3 regions of the Providencia sp. PROV_01 genome follow, and region 1 is predicted to be linked to each of the others. Evidence: predicted binding sites of a transcription regulator. Region 1 holds the regulator's gene; each other region holds the start of a gene.
What was found. The regulator PurR, encoded in region 1, represses purine synthesis genes. The targets are predictions, from matches to a motif close to CANGCAAACGTTTGCNTG.
Positions count from the first base shown of each region.

Region 1 (3,218 bases):
CGGCCAAGTTTGTCTGATAATGGCCCCCATAATAGCTGAGCGAAGGCAAAACCAGCTAAAAAGATACTGAGAGAAGCACTGATCGCGCCTTCGGATGTATGCAGGGTGTCTTGCATAGCACCAAATGCAGGTAAATACATATCAATGGCTAAAAACCCCAGCATGCTAAGTCCTGCAAGGTACACCATAAATCCAGGGGCGTTTTTTTTCACAGTATTCGACATAATTATTACTTATCTGATATTTAAAAAAATGTTAATGATGACGCCATTGTATAGGCTATTTTTTTAGGTTGTGAAACGGTAATATTTGGATCTTGTTATCAAAATTTTTGAAAGGAGAAGTTATGTGGTCTGCGCATGCACTCGAAGTGATTGATGCAGTTGCTCGAACTGGAAGCTTTAGTGGTGCTGCTGAAGAATTGCACCGTGTACCTTCTGCAATCAGCTATACCGTTAAGCAAGTTGAAGAATGGCTTGCGGTTCCTCTGTTTGAGCGTCGACATCGTGATGTTGTGCTAACGGAAGCTGGGGCGATATTTATTAAGGAGAGCCGTTCTGTTATCAAAAAAATGACAGATACTCGTCACCAGTGTCAGCAAGTTGCGAATGGTTGGCGTGGTCAATTTAGTATTGCCGTTGATTGTATTGTCAAACCACAGCGGACAGAACAGCTAATTCTTGATTTTTATCGTCATTTTCCTGATATCGAACTCTTTATTCATCCAGAGGTGTTTAATGGGGTGTGGGATGCACTTGCTGATGGGCGTGTAGATGTTGCGATTGGTGCGACTCGAGCATCTCCAATTGGTGAAAGGTATAGTTTCCGTGATATGGGTTTTATGTCGTGGATGTGTGTTGCAAGCCCAGAGCACCCATTAGCCAGAATAGGTGAAAAACTGACCGATGATCAAATGAGAGAGTACCCTAGTTTGTGCCTTGAAGATACTTCACGTAACCTACCCAAACGTGATACTTGGGCTCTTGATAACCAGCGTCGGCTTGTTGTGCCTTACTGGGAAAATGGCTTAGCTTGTTTAGTTAATGGGTTATGTGTTGGGATGGTACCTGAGCATCGAGCGGCTCCGCTTTGTGAAAACGGCCAATTAGTTGAACTATCATTAGCGCAGCCTTTTCCACCCAGTCCTTGCTGTTTAACTTGGGTGGAAAATAATACATCACCAGCGCTCAGCTGGTTGTTAGATTACCTTGGCGATAACGAAACGCTTAACGCAGAGTGGCTTTCAACCTAGTTATTCGTACTATCGGCGGTAATCGATAAATGGACCATCTGCAACAGAACGACGTTCTACAAGGCGAGGGTGGACTTCGATTGTTTGAGCATCTTCGCGCTTATTGACGATACGATCGAGCAGCATTGTGAAGGCCATTTGCCCTAAACGCTCTTTGGGTTGGTGGATTGTGGTCAATGCCGGTGTAAAATAGCGCGCATTTCGCACATTATCATAGCCAATGATTGAAATATCTTGTGGAACACGTAATCCCATTTCATCAGCGGCACAAATTGCTCCCATTGCCATGATATCACCACCACAAAATACAGCGGTAGGGCGCTGTTTATGGCTTAAAATTTGCGTCATTGCTTTATAGCCAGACTCAGGTTCGAAATCCCCCTGAACTATCCATTCTTCTTTTAGTGTAATTTTGGCCTCTTCCATTGCTTTTTTGAAGCCAGTTAAACGTCCAATACCTGTATTTCTTTCAAGTGAACCAGGGATCACTCCAATATCGCGATGCCCACGGTCAATTAAATAGCGACCTGCTAGGTATCCACCATGGAACGAGTTATCAATAATGCTATCTGTAAAATCGCCACGAGAAGTTCCCCAGTCCATGACTACCATTGGGATATTGCGGTAATCTTCTAGCATACCAATTAAGGTATCAGGGTACTCGGAACACATCACAAGTAAGCCATCAACGCGCTTTTGTGCTAGCATCTGTAAATACGCTTTTTGTTTTCCCAAATTGTTATGAGAATTACAAAGAATCAGCGTATAGCCTTTTTCATAACAGCTATTTTCAACAGATTCGATCACCTCAGCGAAGTAAGGCGCTTCACTGGAAGTTGCTAACAACCCAATCGACTTTGTGTGGTTAACTTTTAAACTACGGGCAACCGCACTTGGCGAATAATTGAGCTCTTTAATTGCAGCCCAAACCGCAGCCTTAGTGTCATCAGCTACAAAGCGCGTTTTATTAATAACATGGGATACGGTTGTGGTAGATACGCCAGCGCGCTTCGCCACATCTTTAATCGTTGCCATGGGGGAAAAAAACTCCTGACCAATAACCGGTCTCTATAAGAATTCTTGTTAAAAAATTACCTGCATATTGATGCATTGATCCTTTGCTGGCAATAATTTAGCGATTTGTTGTCGATTTTGTCTGATCTAGCGCAAAAACGAAAGAAATAATTGATGTTATAACATGTGATATAGACACTAGTTTTACTTTTTTGGATATGTATACTTAATAACCTTTATTATTTCATGGTTATTTATTAATTCAATTACATTAGAATGAGAGGAACTCATGGATACAGATGTTAAATATGGATTGCTTGCTGCGCTGGGCTCATTAGCATTAATTATCTTTCTTGCTGCGCATATTTTCTGATTTTATTTCAGCCTTGAGTAGGGTGAATTTAAAAGGGCGAGTATATCTCGCCCTTGCTGTATCTAAACTTAGCAACAAGCAGAAATTGTTATGCTAAATTTTCTTCCACAAATTTCCAGTTAACCAGTGCCCAGAAGTTTTCTAAATATTTAGGGCGAGCGTTACGGTAATCGATATAGTAAGCGTGCTCCCAAATATCAACAGTTAACACGGGCTTATCATCACCAGAAATAGGTGTTGCAGCGTTAGATGTATTCACTATAGCAAGGCTACCATCTGCTTTTTTCACCAGCCATGTCCAACCTGCACCAAAATTTTTGGTTGCTGCATCAGTAAATTGAGCTTTAAATTCAGCGAAAGAACCGAATGATTTATTGATTGCATCAGCTACTTTACCTGTTGGTTCACCACCTGCATTTGGCGCTAAGCAATTCCAATAGAAAGTGTGATTCCAAACTTGTGCTGCGTTGTTAAAAACTCCGGCTTCAGAAGTTTTGATAATTTCTTCTAAAGATTTTCCTTCAAAGTCAGTGCCTTTGATTAGGTTATTTAAGTTAACAACGTACGTGTTATGGTGCT
Region 1 covers NZ_JBRFKD010000002.1:2,945,227-2,948,444, reverse strand. Annotated here, with positions in the region: gene punC (purine nucleoside transporter PunC) at 1-224, opposite strand, end outside; gene punR (DNA-binding transcriptional activator PunR) at 347-1,252, shown strand; gene purR (HTH-type transcriptional repressor PurR) at 1,262-2,287, opposite strand; gene sodB (superoxide dismutase [Fe]) at 2,728-3,218, opposite strand, start outside.

Region 2 (3,218 bases), 490 kb from region 1:
GATAACGGTTGCGCCAAACATAGCAAATAGGTGTTGAAGGCTCAGTGGTATAGTTTGTAATAATGGTGGTCTTTCTTCAACACTGATGGTGCGACGTGTCATGTGGCTTTATCCTCTTTTAGCGAAATGGCTAATCACTGAATAAGCAGTGAGTCTCTACAATTAATCAAAAAAAAGCCGACTTCTCAGTCGGCTTATCATTATTTAGTACCAAATATCTTGTCGCCCGCATCACCGAGACCCGGAACGATATATCCCTCTTCATTTAAATACTCATCAATTGAAGCGGTATATAATTCAACATCTGGATGCGCAGCTTCCAACGCTTTTAAACCTTCAGGCGCTGCAACAAGAACTAAGATTTTAATCGAGGTACAACCCGCATTTTTTAATAAATCAATGGTAGCAATCATTGAGCCACCCGTCGCTAACATTGGGTCGACCACTAATGCCATACGTTCTTCAATGTTAGAGGCGAGTTTTTGGAAATAAGGGACAGGCTGCAGTGTTTCTTCATCACGATAAACACCTACTACACTGATACGTGCACTTGGAATGCTATCTAATACACCGTTCATCATACCAATACCCGCACGAAGAATTGGTACTACAGTGATTTTCTTACCTTTAATTTGTTCTATTTCTACAGGACCACACCAACCATCGATAGTCACTTTTTCAGTTTCAAGGTCAGCAGTTGCTTCATAAGTCAGTAGGCTACCAACCTCTGAGGCCAGTTCACGAAAGCGCTTTGTGCTTATATCATGATCTCGCATCAGGCCGAGTTTATGTTTAACGAGAGGGTGTTTTACCTCAACGATCTTCATGGGTTTCTCCTACTATTTAAGACGGCGGCGGACAAAAAAATCGCCGGATTATACCTCTTTTAGCTTTGGTTGCCACTAGATAACGCTTGATTTTGGTCAAAACAACAACGATTAACGCCATTTTTTTAAAAATTATACCTCATCTCAGTTAAGTTGAAATTGGTAAAACCGCAAATTTGATTTAAATAAATACATTTCTTATTTTGCTATACAACTTCTATAACGTTCTACCATTCTTCGATTATGCGTACCCAAAAATTTCCAACACAAAGCTATCGCAAACGTTTGCCTAGCCTGTTAGAATAATGTCAATGATGTTATTTTTCTCAAAAATGTAATTGCCTTGGGGGCCGTAGTGACTGATAAAACCTCTCTCAGCTATAAAGATGCCGGTGTTGATATTGATGCGGGTAACGCCTTGGTTGAACGTATTAAAGGTGTCGTAAAAGAAACCCGCCGCCCAGAAGTCATGGGAGGTCTTGGGGGATTCGGTGCATTATGTTCCCTACCGCAGAAATACCGTGAGCCTGTTTTAGTTTCAGGCACTGACGGTGTCGGTACCAAATTACGCTTAGCAATGGATTTAAAACGTCATGACTCCATTGGGATTGACCTTGTGGCTATGTGTGTCAATGACTTGATTGTTCAAGGCGCAGAGCCCCTGTTCTTCCTTGATTATTACGCGACCGGTAAACTAGATGTCGATACCGCTGCGAGTGTGATTACGGGTATCGCAGAAGGTTGTAAACAGTCAGGTTGTGCGTTAGTGGGTGGTGAAACCGCGGAAATGCCGGGAATGTACCATGGTGAAGACTACGATGTGGCTGGTTTCTGTGTGGGTGTTGTTGAACGCTCAGAAATCATCGATGGTAGCAAAGTGAGTGCTGGAGACGCCTTAATTGCTTTAGCCTCTAGCGGCCCGCATTCAAATGGTTACTCGCTGGTTCGCAAGATCCTCGAAGTCAGCCAAACCAACCCAGAAGAAACTCAATTAGATGGGAAACCTTTAGCTGACCACTTATTAGAACCAACACGCATTTACGTTAAAAATGTATTAGAGCTGATCGCAAACAGCGATATCCATGCAATTGCCCACATTACTGGTGGTGGTTTCTGGGAAAATATTCCTCGCGTACTGCCTGACAACACACAAGCAATTATTGACGGTAGCAGCTGGCAATGGCCTGCTGTCTTTAACTGGCTGCAGCAAGCTGGTGATGTGAGCACTCATGAAATGTACCGTACCTTCAACTGTGGTGTGGGGATTATTATTGCTCTACCACAACAGGAAGTTGAAAATGCACTTGCTCTGTTGAACAAGCTTGGCGAAAACGCATGGCAAATCGGTACAATTGGCGCATTACCAGCGGGTGAAGAGCAGGTTGTGATCCGCTAATGAAAAAAATTGTTGTCCTCATTTCTGGCAGCGGTAGTAATTTGCAATCATTAATTGATAGCTGCCGCACTGGGGCAATTGGCGCTCACATTGTTGCTGTCATTAGCAACCAAGCCAATGCTTATGGGCTTGTTCGGGCACAACAGGCTGGAATACCAGCCTGTTTTTTAGATGTCAAACAGTATACTGACCGCCAAGCATATGATGCTGCATTACTCGCACAAGTCGACCAATATCAGCCTGATTTAGTCGTATTAGCGGGTTTTATGCGTATCTTATCAGCCCAATTCGTCAACCACTTTGCGGGTAAATTACTCAATATCCATCCTTCTTTGTTACCGAAATACCCCGGTTTACACACGCATCGTAAAGCGCTAGAAAATGGGGATAAAGAACATGGCACATCCGTTCATTTCGTTACCGAAGAACTGGATGGCGGGCCAGTTATTTTGCAAGCTAAAGTGCCTATCTTTGAACAGGATAACGAAGACGATATTATCGAGCGGGTAAAAGCCCAAGAACATACGATTTACCCATTAGTTGTTGAGTGGTTCATTAGTGGCCGATTAACAATGCAAAAAGGTAAAGCTGTGTTAGATAACCGAATTTTACCGCAACAAGGTTACGCTAACGAATAATATTCGTGATGAGCAAAACGTCATTTCAAGGGTGGGTATCCACCCTTTTTCTTCGCATTCACATAAAAACACGATCGCAAGCTATTACATAAAAACATTAGCGTTGGGTAAAATGAATTATTTTTCAACAAGGTGATAATCTCTCTGTGCTGTGTCATTATTTTATCGCAAATAAATGTTATCCTTATAGTCGAAGAACAAAACATTTTTCCTAACTAAATAGAGGTATTTTTATGACGACCGGGCAAGTTCATCCGTTTAGGTTGCGCCCACTTGAACGTGAAGATTTAGCATTTATTCACCAGCTTGATAACAATGCCAGTGTTATGCGTTATTGGTTTGAAGAACCTTATGAAG
Region 2 covers NZ_JBRFKD010000002.1:2,458,943-2,462,160, reverse strand. Annotated here, with positions in the region: gene uraA (uracil permease) at 1-102, opposite strand, end outside; gene upp (uracil phosphoribosyltransferase) at 201-827, opposite strand; gene purM (phosphoribosylformylglycinamidine cyclo-ligase) at 1,183-2,223, shown strand; gene purN (phosphoribosylglycinamide formyltransferase) at 2,223-2,861, shown strand; gene speG (spermidine N1-acetyltransferase) at 3,095-3,218, shown strand, end outside.
Region 2: a site for PurR is predicted at 1,102-1,119, ahead of purM (phosphoribosylformylglycinamidine cyclo-ligase). Genes of this name have one in related genera too.

Region 3 (3,218 bases), 1.0 Mb from region 1:
TGGCAACGGCGTTCCATTTCGGCGTTATCACGTTGTACCGAAGCAAAATCGAGATCTGCGTCTGATTGGCCTGATGCCATTGATGATGCAGCCCCGCCACCTAACCCAATGTTCATTGAAGGGCCACCGAGTACAATCAGTTTTGCACCAACCGTAATATCGCCTTTTTGTACGTGATCTGCACGGATGTTTCCGATACCACCCGCTAACATAATAGGCTTATGGTAACCACGTAATTCTTCACCATTGTGGCTGTTAACTTTTTCTTCATACGTTCTGAAATAACCTAATAGCGCAGGACGACCAAATTCATTATTGAATGCCGCCCCACCTAATGGCCCTTCCATCATAATATCCAAAGCCGTCACAATGCGCTCTGGTTTACCAAAATCTTCTTCCCAAGGCTGTTCAAAACCGGGAATGCGTAAGTTAGAAACAGAAAAACCGACTAAACCAGCTTTTGGCTTCGCGCCGCGCCCTGTTGCGCCTTCATCACGAATTTCACCGCCAGAGCCTGTTGCTGCTCCCGGCCATGGTGAAATCGCTGTTGGGTGGTTATGAGTTTCCACCTTCATTAAGATATGAGCATCTTCTTGGTGGTAGCGGTATGTACGTCCTTCAGGTTCAGGAAAAAAGCGGCCAACAGACGAACCTTCCATAACGGCGGCATTATCTTTATAAGCAGATAAAACATGGTCAGGTGTTTTTTCAAACGTATTTTTAATCATTTTAAACAGTGATTTAGACTGTTTTTCACCATCAATTACCCAGTCTGCATTAAAGATTTTATGGCGGCAATGTTCTGAGTTTGCTTGCGCAAACATATAGAGCTCAACATCCGTTGGATTACGTTTTAACCCAGTAAATGCCTCTAACAGGTAATCAATTTCGTCATCGGCTAACGCGAGCCCCATTTCCCTGTTAGCTGTTTCCAATGCAAGGCGGCCACCTGTAATCACATCAATGGATTTCATTGGTGCCGGCTGTTGCTGCACAAACAGTGCGCTCGCTTGTTCAAAAGAAGAGAAAATGCTTTCCATCATGCGATCATGCAAAATGGCGATCACTTCATGCCACTGTTCTTGGGTCAATGCATCACCTTGAACATAATAAGCAATCCCGCGTTCGATACGCTTTACTTGGCGAAGACCACAGTTATGTGCAATATCGGTGGCTTTTGAAGACCACGGAGAGATAGTTCCCGGACGAGGAGTGACTAAAATAAGCTTACCGAATGGCTCGTGCTCAGCCAGAGAAGGACCATACTTTAACAAACTGCTCAGTTTGCCTTGCTCACTATCACTCAACGGCGCTGATAATTCAGCAAAGTGCATATACTCAGCATAGATATCCGTGACAGGAAGCTGTTTTTCTGCAAACAGCGCCAAAAGGCGGGTAATACGAAATGCTGATAGAGCAGGTGAACCACGCAAAATTTCCATCGTCTTAATTTCTCTCTTTTAAACGCCAGCCCTGAACATGAAAGCAGGGAAACCGGAACACATTATAGAGCAATGTTCATCAATACGAAACCGTTTGCGTGATTAAAAATAAAGCGATTAGTTAAATATTATTCTGTGCTAAATACGATAATATAGGTTGCACCGTTCCTAAATGTTGAGCAAAATAGCCGACTACTGGAATTATAACCATTACTTAGCCATACTCTTTTATGGACATACAGCACCAGCCAATGCACGAGAAACTATTATTTGAATAACTTAAAAGTTAACTATTTAATTATCGTGGTCATCGCGCTACTAGCAACTATGGTCATCGGTTTTAACGTCCGCTGGCCCAATACGCAGAATTCACAAATTAATAAAATTATTTCTCAAGGTGAATTACGTATTAGTGCCGTTAGCTCGCCACTTATCTATATTGATGAGCAGAAACAGCTGCGTGGGTTCGACTACGAGCTGGCTCAAGGCTTTGCCTCATACTTAGGCGTTAAACTCAAGATAACCATCCGCCCAACATTCGAGCAAATATTTGATGACCTTGAAAATGGCGATGCCGATATCGCGGTTGCGGGTTTACTGTATAACAAAGACCGTTTAGCCAAAACAAAAACTGGTCCAAGTTATCTTAATGTCACTCAACAACTTGTCTATCGCAAAGGAACAAATCGCCCCAAAAACTTCAATGAAATAACGGGTAAATTATTGGTAACAGCGGGTACGGCGCATGCAAGTACCTTGAAGGAACTCGCCAAGGAATACCCAAACCTAAAGTGGGAAGAAACCTCAAAATACAATACCAATCAAATCCTTGAAATGGTTGCCGATGGTGAGGTTGACTACACATTAGAAGACTCTATTGCCGTTGCACTACAGCAACGTATTCACCCGCAATTAGCGGTTGCTTTTGATTTATTGGATGATCATGCTGTTACTTGGTATATGCGTCGTAGTAAAGAAAACAGTTTAGATGCTGCGTTGCTTGATTTCTTCAACATCAGCCATGAAAGCGAATTACTTGCACGTCTTAATGAAAAATATTTCAGCCATGTAGAGTCTTTCGATTATTTCGACACAATGGCATTTATTAAAGCCATTGATAATAAACTCCCCGAGTATCAACCTCTATTTGAAAAATATGCTCAGGTAATTGACTGGAAATTATTAGCGGCTATTGCATGGCAAGAGTCCCATTGGGATCCTTTAGCGACCTCACCTACGGGGGTACGCGGGCTAATGATGCTAACAAAGCCAACCGCAACAACAATGGGTATTGCGGATAGGTTAGACCCGGAAGAAAGCATAAAGGGCGGCGCCGCTTATATTGCTTATATTATGGAGCGTTTACCTGAAACCATCGAAGAGGATGACCGTATCTGGTTTGCCCTTTCCGCCTATAATATGGGGTATGGGCATATGCAGGATGTCCGTAAATTAACTGAAATGTTAGGCGGAGACCCTAACCGGTGGTTAGATGTAAAAGCCCGTTTACCTTTATTGACGCAGAAAAAATATTACTCACAACTCACTTATGGTTATGCACGTGGCCACGAAGCTTATCGTTACGTTGAGAATATTCGTCGTTATCATCAAAGTTTAGTGGGTTACTTACAAAGCCAAGAAAGAAAACAGCATGCTCTTGATATTGCCCAGAAGTCACTTATTTATTTGATTTCTCCTGAGAACCATAGCACTACTGAATCTCAAGCTATGCAAAATCAGTCCCCTATTTCTGAAAAAGTTAGTATGACGAATTTA
Region 3 covers NZ_JBRFKD010000002.1:1,899,677-1,902,894, reverse strand. Annotated here, with positions in the region: gene purL (phosphoribosylformylglycinamidine synthase) at 1-1,442, opposite strand, end outside; gene mltF (membrane-bound lytic murein transglycosylase MltF) at 1,713-3,218, shown strand, end outside.
Region 3: a site for PurR is predicted at 1,526-1,543, ahead of purL (phosphoribosylformylglycinamidine synthase). Genes of this name have one in related genera too.